DNA from 3 places in the Halomonas sp. NyZ770 genome. Region 2 is predicted to be linked to each of the others. Evidence: riboswitches for the same ligand, from Rfam matches in the RefSeq annotation. Region 2 holds a riboswitch; each other region holds the start of a gene.
What was found. A riboswitch is a leader RNA that binds a small molecule or an ion and turns the genes downstream of it on or off. The one in region 2 is predicted to bind thiamine pyrophosphate.
Positions count from the first base shown of each region.

Region 1: linked by a shared signal. The riboswitch ahead of thiM (hydroxyethylthiazole kinase) and the one ahead of LG409_RS05010 (sodium:solute symporter) in region 2 are both predicted to bind thiamine pyrophosphate.
Region 3: linked by a shared signal. The riboswitch ahead of tenA (thiaminase II) and the one ahead of LG409_RS05010 (sodium:solute symporter) in region 2 are both predicted to bind thiamine pyrophosphate.

Region 1 covers NZ_CP085143.1:230,205-236,387, reverse strand. Annotated here, with positions in the region: gene LG409_RS01150 (cupin domain-containing protein) at 1-142, shown strand, start outside; gene LG409_RS01145 (DUF6164 family protein) at 123-488, opposite strand; gene gloA (lactoylglutathione lyase) at 490-1,023, opposite strand; gene LG409_RS01135 (DUF2237 family protein) at 1,230-1,604, shown strand; gene LG409_RS01130 (hypothetical protein) at 1,725-2,069, shown strand; TPP riboswitch at 2,118-2,209, shown strand; gene thiM (hydroxyethylthiazole kinase) at 2,236-3,045, shown strand; gene thiE (thiamine phosphate synthase) at 3,035-3,649, shown strand; gene LG409_RS01115 (LysR family transcriptional regulator) at 3,646-4,566, shown strand; gene LG409_RS01110 (DoxX family protein) at 4,659-5,069, shown strand; gene LG409_RS01105 (DODA-type extradiol aromatic ring-opening family dioxygenase) at 5,123-5,860, shown strand; gene trhP (prephenate-dependent tRNA uridine(34) hydroxylase TrhP) at 5,853-6,183, opposite strand, start outside.
Region 2 covers NZ_CP085143.1:1,054,724-1,060,906, reverse strand. Annotated here, with positions in the region: gene LG409_RS05020 (magnesium transporter CorA family protein) at 25-993, opposite strand; gene LG409_RS05015 (diguanylate cyclase domain-containing protein) at 1,008-2,441, opposite strand; gene LG409_RS05010 (sodium:solute symporter) at 2,525-3,898, opposite strand; TPP riboswitch at 3,888-3,991, opposite strand; gene LG409_RS05005 (peroxidase-related enzyme) at 4,064-4,651, opposite strand; gene LG409_RS05000 (hypothetical protein) at 4,828-5,517, shown strand; gene LG409_RS04995 (CoA-acylating methylmalonate-semialdehyde dehydrogenase) at 5,584-6,183, opposite strand, start outside.
Region 3 covers NZ_CP085143.1:2,912,856-2,919,038, forward strand. Annotated here, with positions in the region: gene LG409_RS13540 (IS1182 family transposase) at 2-1,357, opposite strand; TPP riboswitch at 1,559-1,690, shown strand; gene tenA (thiaminase II) at 1,776-2,444, shown strand; gene thiC (phosphomethylpyrimidine synthase ThiC) at 2,470-4,386, shown strand; gene aztC (zinc ABC transporter substrate-binding protein AztC) at 4,519-5,451, shown strand; gene aztD (zinc metallochaperone AztD) at 5,502-6,183, shown strand, end outside.

The DNA.
Region 1 (6,183 bases), 820 kb from region 2:
CGAATACCCGCAGGGCAGCTGGTGCCGCTTCCCACCTGGGGCCACCCCATCGCTGCGGGCCGGTGAACACGGCGTCATGATGTACATGAAACGCGGGCACCTGACGGATGCGGTGTGCCAGGCTAACGCGCCAGCCCAATGAACGGCAGCAGGGTCAGCAGCGCGATCAGAATCACGGCGACCATCACCAGCGCGATCTGAATCGGCTGCTCCCGTAAACGCCGCCCCCAGGTCGGCGCTTCGTTGCGGGCCAGCGCTTCCTGGTGGGCCTTTCGCGCGCTGGCCTGGCGTTCGACCTGGTACTGCGCCAGCAGCGCCTCGGCGTCATCTCGCTGGTCCGGGTTGCGCAGCCAGATGGCATCGACCCCCAGGCGGAAAAACCCCGCCTGGGTTTCATACACGTCGAAGCCGTGTTCATCCAGCAGTTGGCGCACTTCCATGGCCTCTTCATCGGTCACGTGGCGCAACCGGAACAGCAGATGTGCCATGTTAGCCGCCCAATGCCGCCATGCGATCCGCCTGAATCACTTCGATCCAGTAGCCGTCCGCGTCCTTGACGAAAATGACGTCTTTCATCTTGCCCTGGTCGGCACGCTTCACGAAGGTGACATCGTGCTCGTCGAACCAGGCCTGGGCGGCCTCCAGGTCCGGCACGCTGAAGCAGATGTGGCCAAACCCCTGGGGCTCGGCATTGCCGTCGTGGTAGGCAAAGTCCTGCTCGGTTTCGGTGCCCCAGTTGTGGGTCAGTTCCAGCAGACCCTTCTGGCTGAAGGTCCAGGCAGTGCGAGCGTTCTGGTCCTCCGGCACCTGGTCGTCGGCTTCCACGTTGGCCAGAAAATAGAGCGAGAACTGCATCTCTTCGAAATCCAGCCGCCGCAGCACCTGCATGCCAAACACGCGGGAATAGAACGCCAGCGCGCGCTCCGGGTCCTTGACCCGCAGCATGGTGTGATTCAACCGAAACCCTTGGGTCTGGGGAGCCGCAGGGGCAACACCGGGATGCTGTTCACCTGAAAACGACATGACTTTCTCCTGTTGCTGCGTGATGTATCTGGCAATTGGTACCCAAGTAGGCACTTTGGTACGTAAATACTTTGACGAAGCCCATACCATGTACAAGGCTTTAGGCTGCTGCTAACGCGAACCCCATCGAATCCGCCGTTACCGCCCCTTGGATCATGTATGAGGGCGGCGCTGCGATAATTCTAGCCCCTGCCTGAGGAGGCCGCATGTCACGTGATCTCAATGTACTGGGTGAGCCGCTCACCCCCTGCTGTCACTCGCCCAAGACGGGGTTTTATCGTGATGGCTTTTGCCGGGTCGGCACCGACGATGTGGGCATTCATTCGGTATGTGCCATGGTCACCGAGGAGTTCCTGGCGTTTTCCCGCGCGCAGGGCAATGACCTGGTCACCCCGCGCCCCGAGTACGGCTTTCCTGGCCTGCGGCCCGGTGATCGCTGGTGCCTGTGTGCCCACCGTTGGGCAGAAGCCGCAGAGGTCGGTCTGGCCCCGCCGGTGATTCTGTCAGGCACCAATGCACGCACGCTGGACATCATTCCGCTGATCAAACTGCAACAACACGCCCTGGATGCAGTGCACTAGGCCTGCCAGCGCGCGGAGCGCTTCCCCAGGCATTGGTCGCAGTGGATTTTCTATGCAGCTCTTCTACACTACTATCTCTATAGCTGTACATTCAGCGTATCGTTAGCCTGGGAGTGTGTCATGACCGACATTGAAATGACGCTAGATGATCGCCTGACGTTGAAGCAGTTGGCCAACGCGCTACAGAACGGCTTTTCCCCCATCGTGGAGGTCGTCTCGATGGATGGCATCTACAAGGTCCGCTTTCATCATGCCCACGGCGTCTCGGACCTGAGCAATGCACAGGGGCAAGTCAGCACGTTTCTGGGCACCGGCGAAATCCGCGACACCCTCGGGCAACTTGGGCTGACCCACGGCGTATTGACCTGTTCCGACCAGTGTGGCGACGAGATGATCGGCGTCTCGGGCAGCGCCATGACGCCCGATGAAATGCTGACCTACGGCACGCGCATCGCGTTTCGCTGATCTTTCCGCGCCATTGGCTTTACACATCCCGCCTGGCCGAGGATAGTACGCCTACGACAGGGGCGCCGCGACGCGGCTGAGAAGCACCCTTTGAACCTGAACCGGATAGCACCGGCGTAGGGAGTCGTGGTGCTTCCATTCACCACCTCCCTGCCGGGAGGAAGTCATGACCCTACCCAGCCCACGCGAGACGCTGCTCGCGCTGCGTGACCAGACCCCGCTGGTTCACTGCATCACCAACTACGTTGCCATGAACAGTACCGCCAACCTGCTGTTGGCCGCCGGGGCCTCCCCCGCCATGCTGCATGCCCAGGAAGAAGTGGCGGAATTTACCGCCATCGCGGGCGCGCTCTCGATCAACATCGGTACGCTCTCTACCCCTTGGGCCGAGGCCATGCAGCTGGCCGCCCAATCAGCCCAGGCCCACGCGGTGCCCTGGGTGCTGGACCCGGTTGCCGTGGGTGCCACGCGGCTGCGCCAGCAAACCTGCCTGTCCCTGCTGGCTTACCAGCCCAGTGTGATTCGTGCCAATGCTTCGGAAATCATGGCGCTGAGCGGCCTTGCCCACCAAGGCCGGGGCGTGGATGCCACGGTCAGCACCGACGATGCCACCCAAGCGGCCATCACCCTGGCGCGCCGGTATCATTGTGTCGTCGCCATGACCGGGGCCACCGATATCGTCACCGATGGCCAGTCGCTGTATCGTTTGACCGGCGGCCACCCGCTGATGCCACGAGTAACCACCCTGGGCTGCGGGCTCAGCGCGCTGGTCGCCGGCTTCGTGGCGGCCAACCGTCACGCCCCGCTGGCCGCCACGCTCGGCGCCCTGACCTATTTCAATCTGGCAGGCAGTCGCGCCGGGCAGCAGGCCGAAGGGCCGGGCAGTTTCTATGTGGCGCTGCTGGATACCCTGTACTCGCTCACGGCAGATGACCTGCCTGCACTACCTCACTCGGAGACCCTACATGTCGGTTGATCTTACGCTCTACCTGGTCACGGATGCTCAGCTATGCGCCTCCACGGGCCTGGAACGTACCGTGGAAGCCGCCGTGGCAGGAGGCGTCACGCTGGTCCAGCTACGTGACAAGCAGGCCAGCGACGAGGCTATGATTGCCCAGGCCAAGCGTCTCAAGGAAGTGCTGGCAGGTAGCGGAGTGCCGCTGATCATCAATGACCGGCTGAGCGTGGCGCACGCCAGCGGTGCCGACGGCTTGCACGTTGGCCAGAGCGATACGGACGTGATGCAGGCCCGCCAGGTACTGGGCGAGCAGGCGATCATCGGGCTCTCCATCAATACCCTGGAGCAGTTGCAGCGTGCCCCCGTGGCGCTGCTGGATTACGTGGGGCTGGGGCCTGTGTTTGCCACCGGGAGCAAGCAGGACCACGCGCAGCCCATCGGTTTTACCGGGCTGGCCCAGCTGGCCAGTGCCTGCCCGCTGCCCAGCGTGGCCATCGGCGGTTTGAAAGCCGAGCACGCCGCCCAAGTGAAAGCCGCCGGTGCCCACGGGCTCGCGGTGATCTCGGCCATTTGCGGCCATCCTGACCCACGCCAGGCGGCCCAGGCGTTCTTCAGGTCATGACCCAGTTCGACCAACTGACAGCCTTCGTCAAGGTGGCCGAGTTGGGCAGTTACACGCGGGCGGCGGAGGCCCTGGACCTGTCGCGCACCTTGCTATCGCGCCGGGTCATGGCGCTCGAGGAATCGCTGGGCGCGCGGCTGATACAGCGCACCACCCGGCGGCTGCACCTGACGGAAGCAGGCGAGCGCTATCTGGCCCGCGCACAGGCGATCCTGCTGGCTCTGGAGGAGGCTGCCAATGAAGTGGGTAGCGGCCTTCAAAGCGTGAGCGGACGACTGCGCATCAACGGGCCCATGAGCTTTGGCACTCGCTACCTGGCTCCCGAGGTGGCTCGCTTCATGCGGGATCATCCCCACCTGGAGGTGCGCCTGGACCTCAATGACCGCCGTGTAGACCTGCTCGAAGAGGGATACGACCTGGCCATTCGCATTGGCAGCCTGCCGGATTCCAGCCTGGTGGCCAAGCGCCTGGCACGCTGCCAGATGGTGTTCTGCGCCTCTCCTGACTACCTGGCACAGCACGGCACTCCCACCCGCCTGGAGGCGCTGGCCGACCATCGTTGCCTACGCTATCGCAGCGGCCAGAACAGCGGCGACTGGCGCGTGGGGCAGCAGTGGTTGAGTGTCGACGGACCGCTGGAGAGCAATAACGGCGATATGCTGACCCATGCCGCGGAAGCCGGGCTAGGCATCGCCCATCAGCCCAGCTTCCTGGTGACCGAAAGCATCGCCCAGGGCCGCCTGGTGCCGCTATTGCAGGAGATACCTCCCACGTACCTGGACATCCACGCGCTCTATCCTGCCCGGCAGTTTTTGCCTGCCAAAGTGGCACGCCTGATCGACCAGTTGACGGTTGCCTGGGGCGACCCACCCGCCTGGGAGAAGGCGCTGGGATTGTCGCGCCCAGCGCAACAGTGAAGTGCCAAAAGCAGGGATTATCCAGACAGGCAGTCGTCGTAAAGTGGCGTCATCGCATCCAGAGGGGATGCCGACGACCACGAGAGAACACCATGACGACGACACTGACGACTCAAGCATCACACCTGCATGCCACTGCCCTGCTGCGCATCAGCCTGGGTATCATGACCCTGGCCCACGGGCTGTTGAAAGTATTCGTGTTCACCCTGCCTGGAACGGTCGGCTATTTTGAGTCGCTGGGCCTGCCAGGCTTTCTGGCCTACCTGACCATTGCGGCGGAAGTCGGCGGAGGCCTGGCCCTGCTGCTGGGTATCTATACGCGCTGGGTCAGCCTGGCCCTGGTACCGGTTTTGCTGGGAGCCGCCTGGGTACATATCGGTAACGGCTGGCTCTTTTCCAACCCGGGCGGCGGCTGGGAATTCCCGGTATTCTGGGCCATTGCACTGGTCGTGCAAGCCGGCCTTGGCAGCGGCAGCCTGGTCGTTGCACGCCGCTTCGCGTGAGCCACTGGCCTGCTGACGTGCCTACGCTGGCAGGTCGCACATCGAGGTGCCTTATGTTACCTAGCCTGTTTATCTCTCACGGCTCGCCCATGCTGGCGCTGACCCCCACGCCCGCTCACCAGTTCCTGCGTGAGCTGGGCCAGACGCTTCGCCCCAAGGCCATCGTCGTGGTCTCTGCCCACTGGGAAACGCCGGAGCTGCTCATCAGCCAGAGCGCTCACCCCGAGACCCTCCACGATTTTGGCGGTTTTCCGGCGGCGTTGTTCGCCGTGCAGTACCCGGCACCGGGGGACCCAGCCCTGGCCGCAACGCTGGGCAACACGCTCGGTGCCAGACTCGTGGAGCGCGGCATGGACCACGGCGTTTGGGTGCCACTTTCCCTGATGTACCCCGAAGCCAGGCTACCGGTCGTGTCGCTGTCGCTTCCCAGCCGGTGGAGCAACGCGGCGCTGATGGAGCTGGGCCAGCGGCTTGCCCACCTGCGCAGCGAAGGTATTCTGGTCGTGGGCTCCGGCAGCCTGACCCATAACCTGCATGCGCTACTGCCCCAGGGCAGCCAGGCACCAGGCTGGGTGGATGCCTTTGCCGATTGGGCACACACTCAACTGGAAAAAGACGCGCGGGAGGCGCTGCTGACATGGCAAACGGCTCCCCATGCCCAGCGCAACCATCCCACGCCAGAGCACTTCCAACCGTTACTGGTCGCCATGGGAGCCGGGGGTCAGGGCCAGCGGCTGCACCATAGCGTCGAGCACGGCGTGCTGGCGATGGATGTCTACGCGTTCAACTGACGGCCACGCCCAGATGACTGGCCTGGGCGGGAGTGTGGGCGGGAGTGTGGGAGGGAGCGGTAGGAAGATCCCGCATCAGCAGGGCAAACTCCCACTGCTCCGGGGCGATGGGCGCGCCAGGTAGCGCTATGCGGACACGATGCCCTGAGCCGGGTGCGGCAGCCTGATACTCACCGCGCCCGTTTTCCATCTGCTTCAGCACGAAACGACGATTGCCGCCGGGCAGCATCAGCTCCATGGCATCGCCCACCTCGAAGCGGTTCTTGACCTCGACGTCCAGCAGGCTGCCCGTGGCATCGACACCGATGATGTCGCCCACGAAC
Region 2 (6,183 bases):
GCACAGCCCGTTTTCGGACGGTGCCTAGAACCAGGCTTTACGTTTGAACAACCAGATCAGCAGTACGCCAATGGTCACCATGACGCCCCAAACGAAGAAGTAGCCATACTGGTAGCCAAGTTCGGGCATGTAGTCGAAGTTCATGCCGTAAATACCGGCAATAAAGGTCAGCGGCACGAAAATGGCGGTAATGACGGTCAATACCCGCATGGTGATGTTCAACTGATGCGACGAAATCGAGATGTAGCCATCCACCAGATCACCACAGATGTCGTAATACATCTGGGTCAAGGAGTGCAGGCGCTCGAAGCGCTCCTCCACATCGGTGATGGCATGCAGCGTCTCGCTCTCACCCCGGGGGAGGTGCGCGTAGTCGTAAGCCGTCAGCTCCTGAGTGATTCCCTTGTGGTAACTGAACACTCGCCGCATCTTGACCAGCCGAGAGCGGTACGCGGTAATCCGACGCATCAGCACGTCATTGCCGTTTTCCAGCAGCTCGTCTTCCAGGTCACTCAGTTCGGTCTCGAACTCCAGCAGGCTGTCGATATAAAAGCCCGCCGAGGTATACATGACGCGCAAGGCAACCTGCTCGGGAGAACGCGACAGCAGCCGCGCGCCCTGGTCGTTGAGTAACCGTTCGATACTCAGCGCCAAGCCAGGATGCAGCGTGACCAGAAAGCGCTCGCCAACGAAAAAGCACAGCTGCTGAGGCACGAAGTTGAGCTGAGCATCGAAGGAGGAAATGCCTCGGTAGATGATCAGCGTATGATTCTCGAACTCTTCGATCTTGGGTGGATGACGCACCTTGTGGGCATCCTGAATCGCCATGGGATGGCAGGAAAATCCCTCGAGCACCTCGCGCTCGCTGGCTTCACTTTCGCCCTGCATATCGACCCAGATATGCGCGCCCTCCTGGCGTTTCCAGACATCGATCAGCGAGAGGTCACCTTCGCGCACTTCTCCCTCTGGTGTGGTCATCAGACATCGAATCATGTGCTTTCCTTGAATTAACTGGCGTCGGGTGAAGGCAGTGCAGGGCTTGCCAAGCGCGTTTGCGCCTTGCCAGCTCGCTTGGCTTCGTACATCGCCACATCGGCTCGCTTCAACAACTCTTGCGGGGTTTCTTCTGCCCCGGGGACATACTCTGCAATACCGATACTGGTGCTGACCTTGAGCACGGTATCGCCTATGGACAGGGGGATTTCAATGAGCTGGATCAACTTCTGCGCCAGCGGTGCGATGGCATCGTGCTCTATATTCTCCAGCACCAGGACGAACTCGTCGCCTGCCCAACGGGCCACGAAGTCCGTTTCACGCACGGCGGTTTTGAGGCGATTGGCGATGTCTCGCAATAGCTCATCGCCCATGGCATGGCCGTGCAGGTCATTGATTCGCTTGAACCCATCCAGGTCGAGAAACAGCACCGCCAGCGGTACGAGACTGCGTCGAGCCCGCGCCATGGCCTCAGGCAAGCGTTCGTCGAGGGCTCGGCGGTTGGGCAACTCGGTCAAGACATCTTGCCTGGCCTCCTGGTCACGCAGGCGTGCCAACTGCTGGCGCTCGGTGATGTCGTGTATGAACAGGCTGCGTCGCCAACGCCCATTGAGTTCGTAGCGCTGATGGCGAATCTCTACCGGCAAGCGCCCACCATCTCGACGCCGGGCGTTCCATTCGATGGGTGAAGGATCGTCCTGCCCGGGCACGCCTGCAGGAAACATCAGGTCGGTAATGGGGCGGGCCAACGCCTCCTTGCGCGACCAGCCGAACATAGCCTGTGCGGCGCGATTCCAGTCCAGCACCCGGCCACGGTCGTCGATGCTCAGGTAGGCGTCGTAGGCCGACTCGATGACCAGATTGAGCTCGCGGGTACGCCGCTCTATCTGCTGTTCCAGGCTGTTGTGCAGCGCGGTGAGGTCACGTTTGAAACTGGCATTACGCTTCTCCTCCCGTATCAAGCGCTCGCGCAAATGAATTTCACCGGACACCACATCGGCCAGGTCTTGCAACGCAGTGAACTCCTGGGGGCTCAGTTCGCGAGGGCGCGAATCCATGGCACACAGGGAGCCCAATACCAGACCTTGGGTGGTTTTCAGAGGGATTCCGGCATAAAAGCGTATGCCGTCGGGTTTGATGACATAAGGGTTGCTGGCGAAGCGCGGATCCTGAAGCGCATCGTTGACGACCAGCGGCGCTTCCGCCAGCACGGTATAGGCACAGAACGCCACGTCGCGCGGCGTTTCCGAAAGTTCCAGCCCAACCTGAGACTTGAACCACTGGCGGTCGGTATCCACCAGCGTGACGGTAGATTGAGGGACCCCCAGCAGGACCGTCACCAACCGAGTGACTCGGTCGAATACAGGTTCATTGGGGGTGTCCAGCAACGCCAGCTCTTGCAAGGCGGCAATACGCAGCGCTTCATTCGATGGCAACAGGTGGCTCATGGTCGTTACACCTAATGTCGTTAACACCCCCTGAACATCATAACGTGAAACTTGTGAGCCTGCCTAACGCCTTGATTTTTTTGTCACCGCTTACCCACAGGGGTACTCCAGGCCACGATGACGCTGACCAGACTAGAGAGCAGCAGCGCTCCCAGGAAGGGTCCGAGGGTGGGAATACTGCCAGGAAACGTGGCAGCCATGATGCCCGCCATCAAGGAGCCTTGACCCAGCCAGCCCGGCAATACCGCCCCCACCAGGCCCGCTACGCCACCACTGATGGCCGCCAGTGGCGTCATGCGCTGCCACAGGCCCAGCAGCACTGGCACCACGATGGCCGCACACAGCAAATCGGCAATCAGAAACAGTCTCAGCACCGACAGCCCCTGCAAGGCGATGAGAATCACCGGTACCATCAGCAGTACCGTGATCCAGCGTGCCTTGTTCAAGGCATGTGGCTGCTCTCCCGTTGCCCACAGCGACGCAATGCCGTTTTGCAGCGTATCCACGCTGGAGGTCACCAGCGTCACGGCCAGCACCAGTGCCGGTAGCGTGATCCAGACAGGAGCCTCTGCCAACAGGGCAAAAAAGGGCATCGGCGGCTCGCCGAGGTTCACACCGCTCAGCGCTGCCATCATGCCGACTCCACCGATGACCATGACCACGGCCACCGTCATGCCGCCTCCCAGCCATGCCCCACGGCCAAGACTGGCGCTATCCTGAGCCGCCCACAGCCGCTGCCAATAGCCCTGATGGAACAGGTTGGCTGCGGTCACGGCAATGACCAGTGTCAATGCCACGCTCAGCGAAGTTCCCATGGGCAAGGCCGGCAACGCCGCGTCACTGGGCATGGCAGGCAAGCGCCATAACGTTACGCCCGCCACGGCACATAGCAGGATCAACAGTAGCCAAGCCTGCCAGCGGTCGGTGGCCAAACTGGCTCGCAGGCCACCCAGAACAGTATAGACGAGGGTCGTCAGCGCTACGCCAATGATGACCCAGGCAGGTGGAACATCTGACAGTAGCGCGGTAATGGCACCGATGGCCGTCAGTTCAGCCGCCAGGAAACACCCCATGTACGCCACGGAGGCCAGCGTGACACAGTGGCGGACCCCTTTGCCGTAACACACCTCGGCGAACTCGGCGATACTGCGCCCGCCAGGCAGCGCCCGACGTATTCTGGGCCCGTAGAGCCCCAGCACCAGAAAGGGCAGCGCCGACCCCAAGGCATAGCCCAACAGAGCCACCGGCCCCACGAACGCGCCGATTTCAGGAGGCGCGAAGAGAATCCAGGCCCCCATCCCCGACGCCAGAAAAGAGAGCCCCAGGGTGGTTGCCGTCTGTGAGTTGCGCGCCGTGACATAGTCATCCAGCGAGCCTCCCCCAAAACGTGCCCGAAGGCCTAAAAAAGCAAAGCAGCACAGCGCTGCGCCCAGCACAGCAGACGTCAGGTACGGCATGTCGCGCTTCCTCCGCCGGTATTAACCGGGTCAGGTTCCAGGGTCTGCGTGACGCGCATTCTCAGCCCGCAATGGGCTCCCCTGGCGACAGTGAATGAATGAAGGCGGTATCTTCACTGAAAGGGGAACCCTGGTAAAGCGTTACAATGCGTCCTGAACCATGGCCTAGGCTGGTTTCGGCACGCGCCCCATGAGATAGAACTCTGGATTAGGAGGGGTTCCCGCCAGGGTGACCAAACGATTCGACATGCCAAAAAAGGCGGCGATGGCACCGATGTCCCAGCAGTCTTCCAGGGTAAAGTCCACTTCCGCCAACCGGGTTTGCCACTGCGGCGTCAACTCCCCCAGCTCGATGGCGCTGTGCAGCGCAAAATCGAGCATGCGCAGGTGGCGCTCGCTCAGCCCCGCTGTGCGGTGGTTGATGGCCACGTTGTCGGCCAGCAGAGGGTCTTTGCTGTAGATGCGTACCAGCGCGCCATGCGCCACGACGCAGTATAGGCAGCGATTGCGAGCGCTGGTGGCGACCACGATCATTTCCTTTTCTGCCTTGGTCAAGGTGTCGGATTCCCGCTCCATCAATGCATCGTGGTAGGCAAAGAAAGCGCGAAATTCCGCTGGGCGATGCGCCAGCATGAGAAACACATTGGGCACGAACCCGGCTTTTTCCTGCACCGCCAACATGGCCTTGCGAATGTCGTCAGGCAGGTCGTCCAGGCTCTCGGGGATATTAAATCGGCTTAATGACGCAGACATGTTTACCTCTTTCTTGTTATGTTGATGACCGTCATCTTCAATACGTCTTTATGGTTAACAAAATGCTAACTCTTTAGGCTTTCATTACACCTTGAGGCTCGCCATACTCTTGCTGAGCATATCTCACAAGCGCCGTCAGCGTTGAGCCAAGCGGCGTCTGGAACAGGGAAACCACCATGTCTTATTCTGAAGCAAGAGAGCACACGCCAGGGCGTTTGCATGCATTGTTCGCGGACCCCTACCGTGCGTTCGAAAACGATACGGATGAGCGCCAGTTGCATATCCGCATCATGCTTCATACATTGCTGGCTCGCCCTATCGCTCATGGTCAAATCACGTTACGGGTGATTCACGGTTGGGAGAACGGCGGCTTCGAGCCAGAAGACCTGCAACATGCTGATTTCCACCTGAACAGTTTGGCAGATTTCCATGCCGCGGCTGCGCGTTTTGCGGCGGCCAATCGACAGAATGCACCGCTACCTGCCGATGGCAGCGCCATCCTGGCAGCGCCGCTGGCCGACGCCATTGCAGGTGCCGAAGCCGAAGGCCTGACCCTGAACGAGGATATCCGCGAAACGCCTGCTCGCTGGCCAGCGTTCGAAGGGGGGCTGGCGCTTTACACGCTGTTCAAGATGTATCATCGCCTGGTCTATGGCGAAGACGATACTTACCGCTGCTCTCAGTGCGAAACGCCCCACGGCCTGCGCGAAATCCATGAGTTCCATCTCGAAGAGGGCGAATTTGCCCTGCTGGCCCCGCTGAACGATGAGCCAGATGCTCCCTACCTTCTGGTGCTGCATGAAAGCCAACTTGAGCCTATCGAGCAGCTCCTGCGCGACAGCCTGCCGCTGTTCGAGCCCGTTTGAATAACAGAAGTCTTCTTCCATCGGGAAGAAGACTTCTGACGTGTCACCCACTCTTCAAGCGGATTTCTACAGAGCGATCGTGCTATTGATCCCGCTGGAGACGTTCTCGGGCTCGAACCAGCGTGCAGTCACCGTCTTGGTTTGTGTCCAGAACGCGATGGCCTGCTTACCATTGGGGCCCAAATCCCCCAGTTTGGAAGCCCGAGAGCCGGTGAAGCTGAAATAAGCTACCGGCACCGGGATCGGCACGTTGATACCGATCTGACCAACGTCGATATCGGTTTCGAATCGGCGTGCCACCCAGCCCGAGTTGGTAAAAATCGACGTGCCATTGCCGTTCGGATTGGCGTTGATGAAGTCGATGGCGTCGTCCAGCGTCTCGACCCCCACCACGCATAGCACCGGGCCAAATATTTCTTCACGGTAGATGGTCATCTCCGGCGTGACGTTGGCAAACAGCGTCGGCCCCACAAAGTTGCCCTCCGGGTATCCTTCTACCGTATAGCCTCGGCCATCCACCAGCAGCGTTGCCCCCTCTTTTTCACCGGCGGTGATCAAGCGCTCGACACGCTCCTTGGCCTGAGGAGACACCAGCGGCCCCAAATCGGCATCCCGCTGAGTACCGGGGCCCACCTTCATGCTGCGGGCGCCCGCTTCGATATCGCT
Region 3 (6,183 bases), 1.9 Mb from region 2:
CTCAGCCCGCCGTCAACCGGTGCATCCGCTTGATATTCCACGCCATGGTGGCCAATCGCCACTCGCCGCTGACCTTATCCAGTCCGCGTAGCGAGAACTGCCGGAACCCCATCACGTGTTTGATGATCCCGAAGACCGGCTCCACGGTATGTTTGCGCAATGCGTAGAGCGCTCGGCCCGCCTGCGTCTTCAAGCGGTGTGCCATCTGTTCGACGGGGTCCTCGCTCTCCGGGGCAGGCGGATCCGCGGCGAAACGTTCAAAGACCGGAAGGTGATGGACGTCTCGCTTCATCGCCAACAGCGGTTCGATACCATGGTCATGGCAGGCCTGGATATTGCTGGCACTGAAGTAGCCGGTATCACCCAGCAGGTGGTCAGGTTTTCCCAGCGTTTCCGGGTAACCTTGCCAGGCCGTCAGTAGCGGCATGACTTGCTGCTTGTCATTGGTCGCCTGCGTGACGTGGACATGGGTCACCAGCAGACTCTCGGTATCAACCGCGGCTTGGGCGTTGTAGCACTGATCAAACCCCTTGCCGGTGACCGGCATGATGCGCGACTGCGGGTCGGTGAAATTGATCTGATCCTTGTCACGCGGGCCACCAGTGGGCGGTTCGGGGTCACGCCCACGGGGCTTCTTGCCGGCCTTGCGCTGCGCCTCCCGCCGCGCCACCTTTTCCTGATAGGCGGCTTGCTCGGTGGCGTCCCGCTCCTCGGCGCGCGCCTCGATCTTGGCCTTCGCCTCAGCGATGGCCGCCAGGCGGGCTTCACGGCGGGCAATCTCGGCGGGGATATCCATGCCGTCGGCCGCGTCCTCCTTGTCCGCCGACTCGGCCCGCTCGGTCAGCGCTTTCACCTCTGCCCTGAACTGTGCCTCCAGCTTCTTGGCATGGCCATACGACAACGCCTTGTGCTTGCTGGCGTTGGCCTTGAGCTTGGTGCCGTCCAGGGCGATGGTGCCAAGCTTGAGCAGCTTCATCTCGCGGGCCAGCAGCAGCACCTGTACGAACAACTGTTCCAGTTCCGGCAGAAAGCGGCGGCGAAAGGTGGCCAGCGTGTCATGGTCGGGATGGGTATTGGCGGCCAGGTAGCGGAACGCCACCGAGTCATAGGTGGCACGCTCGATCTTGCGGCTGGAGACCACCCCGGTGGCGTAGCCGTAGATCAGCAGGCTCAGTAGCACCGCCGGGTGATGTGCCTTGGAACCCCGCCCCATGTAACGCCGGGTCAACGTCGAGAGGTCCAGTTGTTCGACAACATCGACAACGAACCGCGCCAGGTGACCATCGGGCAACCACTCGTCTACCGAAGGCGGCAGCAGGTAATCGGTCTGGCGATCCACAGGGATGAAGCGGCTCATGGCGATCTTCTCAGCTCGGCGATGACGGTGGTCAGTATCTCACGGTGCAACGGAAAGACCGACAGGCTGCTAGGCAATGGATTTGCAGGTGTCAGAAGCCTATTGGGTTAGTGAAGGGCAATTATGCTTCCATGAAGCCTGTGGTCGATCAAGTTAACGCCCCCTTGCATCTCCCCCACTCGCCTCCTACACTGCGCTGAATACTGCTTGACGGGGTGCCGGTGGAACCGGCTGAGATCGCTATACGGCTGGCTGCTACAGCAAGTCGTCACGGCGGGGCCCGTTGAACCTGATCCGGCTAGTACCGGCGTAGGAATCAAGCGGTGGTTGGGGTGCGCCGTGTTCACCTGATTCCTTGCCCCAACTCACTCTCCCTTCGCCCGTGCGCCGGTTCGCTGTACCACCGGAGGCATCTAATATGGGCTACCGCTTTACCGATCTCACTACCGCTTGCCAAGCCGATTGGCGCGCTTACATCGAGCACGATTTCGTGCGCCAATTGGGCAACGCCACGCTGCCTGAGTCGTCGTTTCGCCACTACCTGAAGCAGGATTACCTGTTCTTGATCCACTTCGCCCGCGCCTACGCGCTGGCCGCTTACAAAAGCCCCACCCTGGCGGATTTGCGCCAGGCCCACGAGGGCCTGAAAGCCATCGTGGATGTGGAGCTGGGCCTGCACGTGGGCTTTTGCCAAGAGTGGGGCATCAGCGAGCAGGAGCTTGCCGAACTCCCCGAAGCCCGCGCCACGCTGGCCTACACCCGCTATGTGTTGGATACCGGCAATCGCGGCGACCTGCTCGATCTGCACGTGGCGCTGGCCCCGTGCCTCGTCGGCTACGGCGAAATCGCCAACTGGCTAAACGCGCAACCCTCTACGCTGCGCGGCGCGCAAAACCCCTTCGATGCCTGGATCGCCATGTACGAAGGCGAGGAGTTCCAGGCCGCCATGCAGGCAGAGCTTGCGTGGCTCGATACCCGCCTGGCGGATGTCACCCCTGCCCGTTTTGCTGAGCTGAGCAAGATCTTCCGCGATGCCACCCGCCTGGAAATCGACTTCTGGCAGATGGGCTTAGACCTTTCTGAATAACCTCCTACAACACAGAGCAACCGTCATGACTAAGACCGTCAAAAGCAAAACCGCGCACTTTTTAGCCGAAACCGCCCAGGTCGATGCCGCCGCAGTGGCCCCACTGCCCGGCTCTCGCAAGGTGTACGTGGAAGGCTCACGGCCGGATATTCGCGTGCCGTTTCGGGAAATCACCCTCTCGCCCACCAAAACCAGCGGCGTGGATGAACAGAACCCGCCGCTGCTGGTGTACGACACCTCCGGCCCCTACACCGACCCCAACGCCCGCATCGATTTGCGCCAGGGCCTGCCGGAGCTGCGCCGGGCCTGGATCGAAGAGCGCAACGACACCGAGTTTCTGGATGGCCCGACTTCGGAATACGGTAATCGCCGCGCCAACGACCCCACCCTTGCCCAGCTGCGCTTTGATTTGACCCGCACCCCGCGCCGGGCGAAAGCGGGCAAGAACGTGACCCAGCTGCACTACGCCCGCCAAGGCATCATCACGCCGGAAATGGAGTTTATCGCCCTGCGGGAAAACCAGCGCCGCCAGGCGTTGGGTACGGCAGAGGTAGAGCGCATTCTGGGCCATCAGCATGCGGGCCAGAGCTTCGGCGCCAGCTTGCCCAAGGAGATCACGCCGGAGTTCGTGCGCGATGAGGTGGCCCGTGGCCGGGCGATCATTCCCAACAACATCAACCACCCGGAAAGCGAGCCGATGATCATTGGCCGCAACTTCCTGGTGAAGATCAACGGTAACCTGGGCAACTCGGCGGTTACCTCTTCCATCGAAGAGGAAGTGGACAAGATGACCTGGGGCATCCGCTGGGGTGCGGATACCATCATGGACCTCTCCACCGGCCAGAACATCCATGAAACCCGCGAGTGGATCATCCGCAACTCGCCGGTGCCGATTGGCACGGTGCCCATCTATCAGGCGCTGGAGAAGGTCAACGGCATTGCCGAAAACCTCACCTGGGAGATCTTCCGCGATACGCTGATCGAGCAGGCGGAACAGGGGGTGGATTACTTCACCATTCACGCGGGGGTGCTGCTGCGCTACGTGCCGCTCACCGCCAACCGCGTCACCGGCATCGTCAGCCGTGGCGGTTCCATCATGGCGAAGTGGTGCCTGTATCACCATCAGGAGAGCTTCTTGTACACCCACTTCGAGGAGATCTGCGAGATCTGCAAGCAGTACGATGTGGCGTTTTCGCTGGGCGACGGCCTGCGCCCCGGCTCCATTGCCGATGCCAACGATGAAGCGCAGTTCGCTGAACTTGAAACACTGGGTGAACTGACCAAAATTGCCTGGAAGCACGACGTACAGGTGATGATCGAAGGCCCCGGCCACGTGCCCATGCACCTGGTGAAAGAGAACATGGACAAGCAGCTGGAGTACTGCGACGAAGCGCCCTTCTATACCCTCGGCCCGCTGGTGACGGATATCGCCCCCGGCTACGACCACATTACCTCTGGCATTGGGGCGGCGATGATTGGATGGTTTGGTTGCGCCATGCTCTGCTACGTGACGCCGAAAGAGCACCTGGGCCTGCCCAACAAGGATGACGTGAAAACCGGCATCATCACCTACAAGATTGCTGCCCACGCGGCGGATTTGGCCAAGGGCCACCCGGCGTCGCAGCGGCGCGATAACGCCCTTTCCAAGGCGCGCTTCGAGTTCCGCTGGGAAGACCAGTTCAACCTGGGCCTGGACCCGGATACCGCTCGAGAATTCCACGATGAAACCCTGCCGAAGGATTCCGCCAAGGTGGCCCACTTCTGCTCCATGTGCGGGCCGAAGTTCTGCTCGATGAAGATCAGCCAGGAAGTGCGCGACACCTACCGCGACCGCACCCCGGAAAATGCCAGCGAAAGCGACGCCGAGGCGGTGAAGCGCGGCATGCAGGAGCAGGCGGAGAAATTCCGCCGGGAAGGCAGCGAGCTGTACCAGGAGGTGTGACCGCTCTCCCCCCGCCTGCGGGCGGGGGGAGCAACCCACTGGATGTTCGGCCCCTTTGATGTTCGGCTTCTTTGATGTTCGGCCCCTTTATTGTTATGTTATAACATATATACTCAATCAAGGAGCCTCACCGTGGGTCTGTTGAAACGCGTACCTTCTCTGCTGGCGGCGGGCATGATGGCGCTGGGTAGCCTGAACGCCATGGCCGATGAGCCCGCCCTGAACGTGGTGGCCTCGTTCTCGATCATCGAAGACCTGGCCCGCCAGGTCGGTGGTGAACGCATCGCGCTGACCAGCATCGTGGGCGCCAACGACGACGCCCACGTTTACGAGCCCACCCCCGCCGACGTTCGCCAGGTGGCGCAGGCAGACGTGGTGCTCATCAATGGCCTGATGTTCGAGGGCTTTCTTACCCGCCTGATCGAGGCCAGCGGTACCGAAGCCAGCGTGGTCACCGTCTCGGAGCACGCGGTGCATCTCGAAGACCCCATGGGCGGGCACTACCACTTTTATGGCGACCGGGCGGTGTTCCATGAAGCGCCCTACGACCCACACGCGTGGCAGTCGGTGCCCAATGCCAGAGCGTATGTCGTGCGCATTGCCGACGCCTTCTGCGAGGCGGATCCGGAAGGCTGTGACGCCTACCGCACCAACCAGCAGCGCTACGAACAGGACCTGGAAGCGCTGGAGCAGGAAATCCATGAGCGCATCGCCAGGATTCCCGAATCCCGGCGTACCGTGGTGGTGGCACACCATGCCTTTCGCTACTTCGAAGAGGCCTACGGTGTGCGCTTTCTGGCCCCACACGGGGTCTCCACCGAGTCCGAAGCCACGGCCGCCCATGTGGCGCAGCTGATCGATGCCATCGAGCAGCAGAGCGCCGTGGCGGTATTTGCCGAAAACATTTCCAACCCTCGGCTGGTCGAGCAAATCGCTCAGGAGGCCGGCCTGTCGCTCAGCGGCACCCTCTACTCGGACGCGCTGTCGCGGGACGATGGCCCGGCGGCCAGCTACCTCGACATGATGCGCCATAACGTCTACACCCTGGTGACGGCGCTGCAGTAGCCACCCAGGTGATTAACCACGCCCCTTCTGGGCTCAAGGAGAGAGAAACGATGACCCCGATGTTTGTAGGCAAAGCGTTGACCGCGCTCGCTTTCGCGGTAGGCAGTGCCGCCGTGCAGGCCCACGACCACTCCCATAGCCATAGCCACAGCCATGGCGACGATGAAAACGTCACGGCCTGGCGGCTGGTGGTCGCCGACCAGCAGGATGCCGTGGTCCACGTCATCGACGCCACGGAGAAGTCGCTGCTGGACACCTTCGAGCTGGAAGGCCCGGCGGCGCTGCATCGCACCCGTAGCGGCGAGGCGGTATTTGCCGTGCAAGGGGCAGCAAACACGGTGTCGGTGATCAATACCGGCATCGCTTTCCATGACCACGGCGACCACGCCGATATCGAGGTGGCCGCCCCGGCGCTGCTGAGCACGGTTCTGGAAGGAGAGCGCCCCGCCCACTTCGTCGAGCGCCAGGGCTACATTGCCCAGTGGTTCGATGGTGAAGACGAAGCCCGCCTGTTCACCGAAAGCAGCCTGTTGGCAGAGTCCCCCGAGGTCCGTACGGTGCCGGTGGAGGCGGCGCACCACGGGGTGGCCGTGCCTTTCCACCAGCATGCGGTAGTGACGGTGGTCAACCCGGAAGATGCGTCTCAACGCCCGGTCGGTGCCAAGGTGCTGGATAGCGACGGCAACCTGGTCGGCGACGAAGTGGCCTGCCCTGGGCTGCACGGTTCGGCGG